3 regions of the Cytobacillus sp. SAFR-174 genome follow, and region 2 is predicted to be linked to each of the others. Evidence: riboswitches for the same ligand, from Rfam matches in the RefSeq annotation. Region 2 holds a riboswitch; each other region holds the start of a gene.

Region 1 (3,277 bases), on a different contig from region 2:
ATTGGAGAATGCTTCTTCAGAGATGGGCTGGTTTACGCTGCCCCAGTCCATTTTATCTTTATTTGATGCTTCTTCAACAATGTATTTATCTTTAGGGGAACGCCCTGTATACTTTCCTGTAGTAGCGCGTACAGCACCAGTGGAAGTAAGGGACCCTTCATTGCGGTTTAAAACTTTTTCCACAAGCTGAGGAACGGATAATTGCACTTGAATGTTGCTGCCATTTAATAATTCACTCAATTCGTTTGATATGCTTACAGAGTTCATCTGATGAATACCTTCCTTTTTCCCGATTTTTTTATGAAAGTGATTACATCTCGAAATTAGTATAACACATTGAAATGATTAGTCTATACTATTACGAAACTTTTTTGTCTCTGTTATTAAATTGTCACAATTGGACAGGTAATCTCCTTTGATCGCCTTATAACCGATATATGCTATTATAGAAGAAAGTGTTAATTTTACCATGGGACTGATCTAAAATGAAGACAATTGCCCTATATGATGGAACTTGCTCGTTATGCAAGGAAACAAAGAGAATATTTAAAAAGCTCGATTGGCTGGATAAAGTGGAATGGATTTCTCTGCAGGAATATGAGAAAATGCCGGGTTCTTTATCATTCTCCAGACAAGATTTGCGCAAAGAGCTTCATCTTATTACCCCCTCGGGCAGTGTGAAAAAGGGGTACTCTGCAGTACGGAGACTGCTGCTCCTCTTTCCTGCATCCTTTTTGATCAGCACCTTTTTATATTTACCTTTCACTGAACTTCTGGGCGATCCTGCCTACAAATGGATTGCGAAAAACAGGCAAAAATTTCTAAAGAAAAAGTGTGGCGATGGAAGCTGTTCCCTGTAAAGGGGAAGCTTACATTTTGAAGCTGAAATTTAACGGTGAAAAATAATGAGAATCTGTTGACATGGTTCGATAAAATACGGTATGATTCAACCTTGAACGGATACTCTCTTATCCCGAGCTGGTGGAGGGACAGGCCCTATGAAACCCAGCAACCTGCTAAAGGCAATAATCAGCAAAGGTGCTAACCTGACGCAAGGACGTAATTCCTTGAACGATAAGAGTGAAAGGCGCGAATCGATTTGCTTTCAACCTTTTCACTAAATGAGAAGGTTTTTTATATTGCAATGAAATGAACGGCTTTTGGAATGTACTATTTATGTGAGTTTTTGGCATGATTATGAATAATGGATACCTGGCATTCTTGCCGGCGCTGTCTATTTTTCTAATAAAAACTCCATGTTTATTTCATACTACTAAGGGAATGAGTTCCGTATCAAACAGAGATCCATGAAATGACAGGGAAAAATTATTTTTCCGCTTCCCCATTTCTTATTTCTCGCTCAATTTTCTATTTATAAGGAGGAAGCCAGATGTCAACAAAACGTCGTTTGTTTACTTCTGAATCAGTTACTGAAGGTCATCCGGATAAAATCTGTGACCAAATTTCTGATGCAATCTTAGATGCGATTTTAGCTAAAGATGCGAATGCCCGTGTTGCTGCAGAGACTTCTGTAACAACTGGACTTGTATTAGTTGCAGGTGAAATCACAACATCTACATACGTAGATATTCCAAAAATCGTTCGTGAAACGGTAAAAGAAATCGGTTATACCCGTGCTAAATATGGTTTCGATTCTGAAACATGTGCAGTTTTAACTTCCATTGATGAGCAGTCTGCAGATATCGCAATGGGTGTTGACCAGGCACTTGAAGCACGCGAAGGGCAAATGAGCGATCAGGAAATTGAAGCAATCGGTGCAGGAGACCAGGGCTTAATGTTCGGTTTTGCCTGCAACGAAACGAAGGAGCTTATGCCTCTTCCGATTTCTTTGGCACATAAGCTTTCCCGCCGCCTGACTGAAGTTCGTAAAGAAGAGATCCTTCCTTACCTTCGTCCGGATGGAAAAACTCAGGTAACCGTTGAGTATGATGAAAATGACAAGCCTGTCCGTATTGACACAATCGTTATTTCTACTCAGCATCACCCTGAAATCAGCCTGGAGCAAATCCAGCGCAACCTGAAGGAACATGTTATTAACCCGGTTGTTCCGAAAGAACTAATCGATGAGAATACAAAGTACTTCATCAACCCGACTGGACGTTTTGTTATCGGCGGACCACAAGGGGATGCTGGTCTGACTGGACGCAAAATCATTGTTGATACCTACGGCGGATATGCACGCCATGGCGGCGGCGCGTTCTCCGGTAAGGATCCTACAAAGGTTGACCGCTCAGCTGCATATGCTGCACGTTATGTAGCGAAGAACCTTGTAGCAGCCGGTTTGGCAGAAAAAGTTGAAGTTCAGCTTGCTTATGCAATCGGTGTGGCACAGCCTGTTTCAATCTCTGTTGATACATTTGGAACTGGCAAAGTGGATGAAGATGTATTAGTTGATTTAGTAAGAAAGCATTTTGATCTTCGTCCTGCAGGAATTATTAACATGCTTGGCCTTCGCCGCCCAATTTACAAGCAGACAGCTGCTTACGGACATTTCGGACGTACAGATGTTGACCTTCCTTGGGAGCGTACTGACAAGGCAGAAATTCTTCGTTCTGAAGCGTAATAGAAAAGCGGGAGTTGCATTTACAGTGTAACTCCCGCTTTCTTTTTTGCGTCATAATACATATAGGGTGTAATTCACTTTTCGGTCTTTATGCTCTATAGTCGTTTATAATTTTATGGTATCGTATAAACTTCGGATAATGGCTTAATTTTCCGTACAGAAACATTTTATATTCTGCGTGCTAATTATTAGCGATTAGTGGTAGTATTATAGGGTATGTTTTCTAAGACAAAGGAGCCGCATGAGGCTATATCTAAATATTGAGAATAGAATGGAGTAGGTGACGTACATAATGTGTGGTTTTATTGGTTGTGTACATGAAAAAGCACAAAATTACCGTGACGCAGATAAAGAACAATTCCAAAATATGAATGATATCATTACTCACCGGGGTCCGGATGACTCAGGATACTATTTTGATGATCATATTCAATTTGGCTTCCGCCGGCTGAGCATTATTGATATTGAAAGCGGACACCAGCCGCTGACTTACGAGAATGAACGTTATTGGATCATCTTTAATGGTGAAATCTATAATTATGTGGAACTTCGTGAAGAACTTCTCAAAGCGGGCTTAAGCTTTGAAACAAGCTCAGATACAGAAGTCATCATTGCCCTTTACAGCCATATGAAAGAAAAAGCTGTTGAAAAATTGCGCGGTATGTTTGCGTTTGTCATATGGGATAAACAGGA
Region 2 (3,277 bases):
GGAGAAAAAACTTCATGCCCTTAATGAAGAGTGGAAGGATGCTTCTGTACCGGATGAACCAATAAGTATTTTGGAAAATATGGTTCAGACAGCTGCAAAGGAAACAAAGGCAGCAGAGAAAGAAGAGCGTGAGCAGGAAAAGACCGTAACCATTGCGGAAACTTCCTTAAAGCATGGAATGGATCAGCGTAAAAAAACCTCTAAAAAAGTGGCCAAGCATGACCAGCAGCCTGAAGAATGGGAAGAGCTTGATCTGGAAGTGAAGACGGTTGAAATTACTGATCAGACCAAACAGACAAATGCAGAAATAAAGAAGACGGAAGAGCGCAAAAAAGAGACAGAACAAAGTATAACTGAGTTTGAAAAAGATCAATTGCATTTATCCGTCATTCTTAAAGAGGAAGCGGCAGCTTTTTCGGATGAGGATATAGAAAAAATAAAGAGTCATGGAAAGCAAAGCATCCTATCCTGGAGTGAAAAACATCAGGCTATTCAGGATGAAGGGCAAGAGAAGCATGCGAAGATTGAACAATCACTAAGAAATTTAAAGCTTTCTATTGAAGGCAAGGATTGGGAAATTCGCTTTAAGAATGAAGTCTTAACTACGCTCGATCATATGGATACAAGGCATTATGCGCATATTCAAAGTGTCGTCCAGAACATGAAGCGCTTTTCTCAGAGCGGCCTGGAGCAGCTGGAGCGCGACAAAGAACGGGCGGAAAAGGCGCAAAACTTCTGGGCAAGCCGGGCAAGCATGAAGGTAATGAGCATTTCAGAGTCAATTCGCTCGATGATTTCGAAAATGAAGCTTAAGAATGAAAGGGGTTCTTTCCCGCTCGTCCAGCTTAAAGAAGATATCCTGCCTAAAAAAGCGGAAGATGTTGAACCTTTACTGAAGCAGCATTTCGTTTCAGCCATTAATAAAATTACAAAGCGATTTGAGATGATTGATGATAATAATCCGATGCTGGAACAGGAAATCAAACAGCTTATCAGTGATGAGCAAATTTTATTTGTTTCCCTCAGAAATCGCTATCCGGAGCTCCTGGTTTATAACATGCGTACAGACAATGCCTTCATGTACGGTAAACCGCAGCGTGAGCATTATTCGACCTGGCAGACGATCAACCAGGGTTCAAGGACGAAATCAGATGGCAGCGGCGGTCAAAAGCTTTCTGCCCGCATGGTCATGATGATGATGCTTCTTTCGGTCAAGAGTGAAACCGATCAAAGCTGGGTTCCGCTAGTCTGTGATAATCCCTTCGGCCAAGCTGCTTCTGCCCATGTGCTCGATCCTATTTTCGCTGTAGCCGATAAGCTGAAGTTCCAATTCATCGTCGTCACTCCGCCTGAATTGGTGAAAACAGAAATCAGCCAGAGATTCGAAGCGTACTATAAATTGGACTTCATCCGTGAAAAGGGGAAAGAAATTGTGTCGGATACGATTGTTCCGGCATTTAGGATTTATCAGGGAGAGGAAGCAGTTCATTAGATTTAAAAGAATGAAAGTATTGCCATTTTACTGAAACTATGCAATACTTGGGTGAAAATCAATAAGTATTCACAATTCTTATCACGAGAGGTGGAGGGACTGGCCCTGCGAAGCCTCAGCAACCCCTGATTATGTCAGGAAGGTGCTAATTCCAACAGAGTTTAAGCTCTGTGAGATAAGAGGTCGTTTTTAATAGTAAAGGCCTCTTATACTGAGAGGCCTTTTTTTGATGCTCTTTTATAGTTTGAGCTTGGTTAGATTAGAACGAAGAAAGAGGAGGAATGGTAAAATGGAAAACGGCGTTATACAGGTGCCGGAAGCATATTCAAGGATATTACAGGAATCAGATGTGCTCGGCTTCGGGCAGTCATGTGATCGAAAAACAGGGTTTTTACTAAAGGGGCTGGCTGCCTCAAAACCAGGGGGAAGCTTCTTGGAGCTGGGAACAGGCACGGGAGCGTCTGCTTCATGGATCATGGATGGGATGGATGAAAGCAGTAAGCTTACGACTGTTGACATTGATTCGACAGTGCAATCGATTGCAAGAAAGTACCTCGGTAATGACAGCAGAATTACATTTTGCTGTGAGGACGGCGCAGCATTTATCAATAGCCTGTCCGAAGGATTCGATTTTATTTTTGCTGACACATGGCCGGGGAAATTCGAGCTTCTGGACAAAACTCTGGATCATTTAAATATCGGCGGTTTTTATGTGATTCACGATGTGTTTCCGCAGCAGAAATTGCCTGAAGAATTCCGGATCAAAGCCACAAAACTTCTAAAAACTCTGCAGGACAGACCTGACCTGGACATAACAGAATTGGATTGGGCTACCGGGCTGATACTGGCTGTAAAAACAGCAGTGTGATAATTGTATTTATATATTAGTGGAGATGGAGAATCTCATGATGATAGTTGCTGCATATTTGTCGGAATCAATGAAAAGAGGTTTAATTGTTTCAAGGAGAGTGTTGGCATGCAAAGATTAGAGAATGATATTGTTCAATTAATTCCGATGGAACTTGAGCATGCAGAGGGAATTTATGAAGCGGCACAGGATCATCGTATATGGGAGCATATGTCTGTTGATTTAACTGATAAAAGCCGGGTAATTCAATACGTCAACGATGCGTTACAAAAACGTGAGCAGGGCACCGACTTTGCTTTTGTCATTGTCCATCAAAAAACAGGGAATATCATCGGTGCTACTTGGTTTCTCGATATCTCAATCCTGCATAAACGGCTCGAAATCGGCTCAACATGGATAAACCCTCTTTATTGGCGCACGAATATTAATTCAAACTGTAAATATTTATTATTAACATACTGTTTTGAAGAACTGTCCGTGAATCGCGTACAAATTAAAACCGGACATGAAAACTTCCGTTCACAAAAAGCGATCGAACGTACCGGTGCGGTAAAAGAGGGCGTCCTTCGAAATCATATGATACGAAAAGAAGGGACCATTCGCCATACTGTCCTATATAGTGTTATAAAGGAAGATTGGGGAAAAGTAAAAAGACATTTCGAAGAAAACTTGCTTTTCTAGGTTTTTGGAACAATTATACTTAATAATAATAGTGCTGGAAGGGTGTAGATCGAAGTGAATGATGATTCTTTTTTTACTGATAAAATCAAAAAGGCGCTTCAGAATACTCCCCCAGGGGAGTGGATTCCGGAGATACCGGATGATTGTATACGCCTGCATTGCGGCTACCCGGCACCTGACCTTGTGCCGGATGAAGAGGTAAAGGCAGCTGTTAATTGTCTATTAGATGAAGAACA
Region 3 (3,277 bases), on a different contig from region 2:
GTTCATTTCCTTGCTTTTCTCAAGCAGCAAGTCTCTTGCTATGACAAAGTCCGCCTGTTTTGCAGCCTCAAGGTCAGTTACTGAATCTCCGATTACCACTTTAAATGTGTCCTCATCCTCTAATTTCCGCATAATGGAAGGCTTGCAGCAGCCGCAATCATTTTCGCATTTTTCATCACAGCTATGGGGCCATAAGATTTTTATTGTGTCTCCGCTAAAATCTGAACCATTGCAGAACACTGCTTCAAAGGGTCCATACTTATCCAAAACGGGAGCTACAAAAAAGTCTATTCCTCCGCTTACTATATAAAGCGGTATATCTTTTTCTGCCAGATAATCGACAAACGGCTGAAAACCCTCTCTTATCTTTGCATTTTTTAAAATGAAATCAGTAAGATCACTTTTCAGTTTGCTTGGGAGAAGGGAAAACATCTTTCCTACTCCCTCTTTAATAGAAACTTCCTGCTGCAGGACTTGATTTTTTATCCCCTCCCACCCAGAAGGAGCAAAATGTTTCATAATATTGATGATGTTATCTTTTTCGGTAATAGTTCCATCAAAGTCGCAAAATACCGCTATTTTAGCCATTCTTTAAAGCCGCCTTTTTGTATCCCCATAAATCAATCGCTCTTTTTAATTCTGGGAAGTCTGATGGAGCATCGGCTAAAGAGGCTCCCTTTAAAGTTAAATCAATCGCCTGGCGGAATGCCAAACCGCCTCCTCTTGCCCCATCAGGGTGCCCGTGTACGCCGCCTCCGGCATTGATGACACTGTCTATTCCGAAGTCTTCGAATAGCAATGGCACTAAACCCGGATGGATGCCGGCTGAGGGTACCGGAAAAGTTCTTTTGCAAAAATCATTCACAGTCAGGCTATCCGCAATTGATAATGCCTGGGTTTTCTCAAGGGCTACTGACCCATAAGGTGAAGGGAAAAGAGACAAGTCTGCCCCTGCATACCTGAGCAGTTTACCTAAAAGCAAAGGATAGGAGATCCCATAAACACTTGAAGCTGAAAGGGCTCCGCTGACTGCAGGATGTGCCATGATAGACAGTTCAATCTCATCATCTTCCCTCAAAGACTGCAATACATCGAGCCCATAAGAGAATACATTGAAAAGAAGAAGATCAGCTCCAAGACTGGATGCCTTTCTTGCCTTATCTCTTAATTCAAACGACCTGCCTGTTAAATTTACGGCATATAAGGTCCGATGGCCCGTTTCTTCATAAACCTGTCTCAACACCTTTTTTCCTTCCTTTATCCGCGCTTCTAACGGTGTAAGGCTGTTTTCAAATAGTATTTCATCGTCTTTTACAAGGTCTATGCCGCCCATGGCCTGTTCCCGCAGCTGAGAAGTCAAAAAATCCATATCTTTGCCGAGCACTCCTTTGAAGATGCTCATCAGAAGAGGCCTGTCATATACATTCAATTTTTCCCTCAGCCCTTCAATCCCAAAGCGAGGTCCGGGGAAAAAATTTTTCAATTCATTGGAAAACTGCAAATCCAAAAGTTTAATCTTTCCGTCCAGTGACAGTTTCCCAAAGACTGTTGTTAATATTGCCGGTAAATCCGGACTAAAATTTACAGCAGGATAGGCAATCTTGATAATTGCTGCTGTTTCCTTACTTTCTGCATCTTTTGTAAAGGTTTCAACAGAAACGACCCTGCCTTTATGCTTCTTTAGCTGCTGCTTTTCAAGCTCCGGCAGATGGGTCCATGATCCAACTGTTAAACCTAAAGCAATCTCCTCCGCTTTTTTCTCCGGATTATGTTTTTCATCATGTATTAGGTACGCTGCAATAATTTCGCTCATGAATCTTCTTCCTTTCAATATCAAAGAATGAGAAAAATAAAAAACCTCTTCAAATAAGAAGAGGTTAGCATAGCAATCTAACATCTTCTTATCTTTCAGCTATAAGCTGCAAGATTTAGCACCGTGCTTAAGTTTAAGTCGGTTGCCGGGCTTCATAGGGCTAGTCCCTCCGCCTGCTCTTGATAAGAAAACGAAATCTATTATTCAGTTAATTTAGAAATTTAATTAGAATTATGACAGTGCTTAATACTTTTGTCAATTTAATTTTTGAAAAAATTAAAATAGATCTAATTTTTGTATTCGCCTTACCGCTTCTTTAAGTCTTTCTTCAGATGTCAGCAAACCGGCTCTCACAAATCCTTCTCCAAATTGGCCGAACCCATTGCCTGGTGCAACTGCAATATGCGCTTTTTCCAGGAGATACTCAGAAAACTCTTCAGATGTATATGATTCCGGGACCTTAAGCCATGCAAAAAAGGAGCCTTGAGGCGCTTGTACATCCCACCCGATTTCCCTGAGACCGGAAATAAATGCATTTCGTCTGGATTCGTAGATTGAATTCAACTCTTTTACACAATCCTGTGAGCCTGACAGAGCAGATGCCGCAGCTTCCTGAACAGCTCCAAACAAGCTGACGTAAAGATGATCCTGCATCAGGTTCAGTGCTGCAATAACGCTTGCATTTCCAGCCGCAAACCCTACTCTCCAGCCAGCCATATTAAAGGTCTTTGAAAGAGTATAAATTTCAATTCCGACCTCTTTTGCCCCATCTGCCTGAAGAAAACTTACTGGTTTTTTTCCATCAAATCCAATTCCGCCATATGCAAAGTCATGAACGGTGCAAATACCATGCTTTCGGCTCAATTCGACTGTTTCCTGAAAAAAATCAATGTTTGCCACTGCTCCAGTAGGATTATTTGGATAATTAAGAAACATTAATTTGGCTGAATCAAGCTTCTCAGCTGGAAATTCACTGTAAACAGGCAAGAAGTTATTTTCCTCTCTCAGAGGCATTGTTACCATTTTTGCTTTAGCAAGCGCAACTCCTGACCAATAATCAGGATATCCCGGGTCCGGAACCAATACGCTGTCCCCGGGATTTAAAAGGCATTGAGGAATTTCAACAAGCCCTGCTTTGCCTCCAAAAAGGATCGCTATTTCAGTATCTGGGTCCAAATCCACATCATATTCCCTTTTATAAAAGTCAGCTGCTGCCTTTTTTAAATACGGGTAACCCTGAAAAGGAGAATACTTATGGTTTTGAGGGTTTTCGGCTGCACTATGAAGACGCTTGACAATATGCTCCGGGGTAGGCAGATCAGGATTTCCCTGTCCCAGGTTGATGACATCATGACCCTGTTCAAGCTTTTTCCCCACCTTAGCTGTCAAAGAGGCAAAAAACTGTTTTGGCAGACTTTTTAATAGTTCTGATTGCGGATAATTAATCAAATTGTTCACCTGCTT

What was found. Region 2 has a riboswitch for S-adenosylmethionine ahead of ACTHRG_RS17880 (O-methyltransferase). Riboswitches for the same ligand answer to the same signal wherever they lie in the genome.
Region 1: another riboswitch for S-adenosylmethionine. It lies ahead of metK (methionine adenosyltransferase); the one in region 2 lies ahead of ACTHRG_RS17880 (O-methyltransferase).
Region 3: another riboswitch for S-adenosylmethionine. It lies ahead of ACTHRG_RS00295 (2,3-diketo-5-methylthiopentyl-1-phosphate enolase); the one in region 2 lies ahead of ACTHRG_RS17880 (O-methyltransferase).

What each region holds. Positions count from the first base shown of each region.
Region 1 covers NZ_JBQCMZ010000031.1:7,459-10,735, reverse strand. The annotation lists gene pckA (phosphoenolpyruvate carboxykinase (ATP)) at 1-267, opposite strand, end outside; gene ACTHRG_RS21820 (thiol-disulfide oxidoreductase DCC family protein) at 486-860, shown strand; SAM riboswitch class I at 966-1,081, shown strand; gene metK (methionine adenosyltransferase) at 1,391-2,584, shown strand; gene asnB (asparagine synthase (glutamine-hydrolyzing)) at 2,877-3,277, shown strand, end outside.
Region 2 covers NZ_JBQCMZ010000019.1:39,845-43,121, reverse strand. The annotation lists gene ACTHRG_RS17885 (hypothetical protein) at 1-1,492, shown strand, start outside; SAM riboswitch class I at 1,568-1,674, shown strand; gene ACTHRG_RS17880 (O-methyltransferase) at 1,782-2,360, shown strand; gene ACTHRG_RS17875 (GNAT family N-acetyltransferase) at 2,469-3,041, shown strand; gene ACTHRG_RS17870 (PLP-dependent aminotransferase family protein) at 3,096-3,277, shown strand, end outside.
Region 3 covers NZ_JBQCMZ010000001.1:60,793-64,069, reverse strand. The annotation lists gene ACTHRG_RS00300 (2-hydroxy-3-keto-5-methylthiopentenyl-1-phosphate phosphatase) at 1-588, opposite strand, end outside; gene ACTHRG_RS00295 (2,3-diketo-5-methylthiopentyl-1-phosphate enolase) at 581-1,813, opposite strand; SAM riboswitch class I at 1,899-2,002, opposite strand; gene ACTHRG_RS00290 (pyridoxal phosphate-dependent aminotransferase) at 2,090-3,262, opposite strand.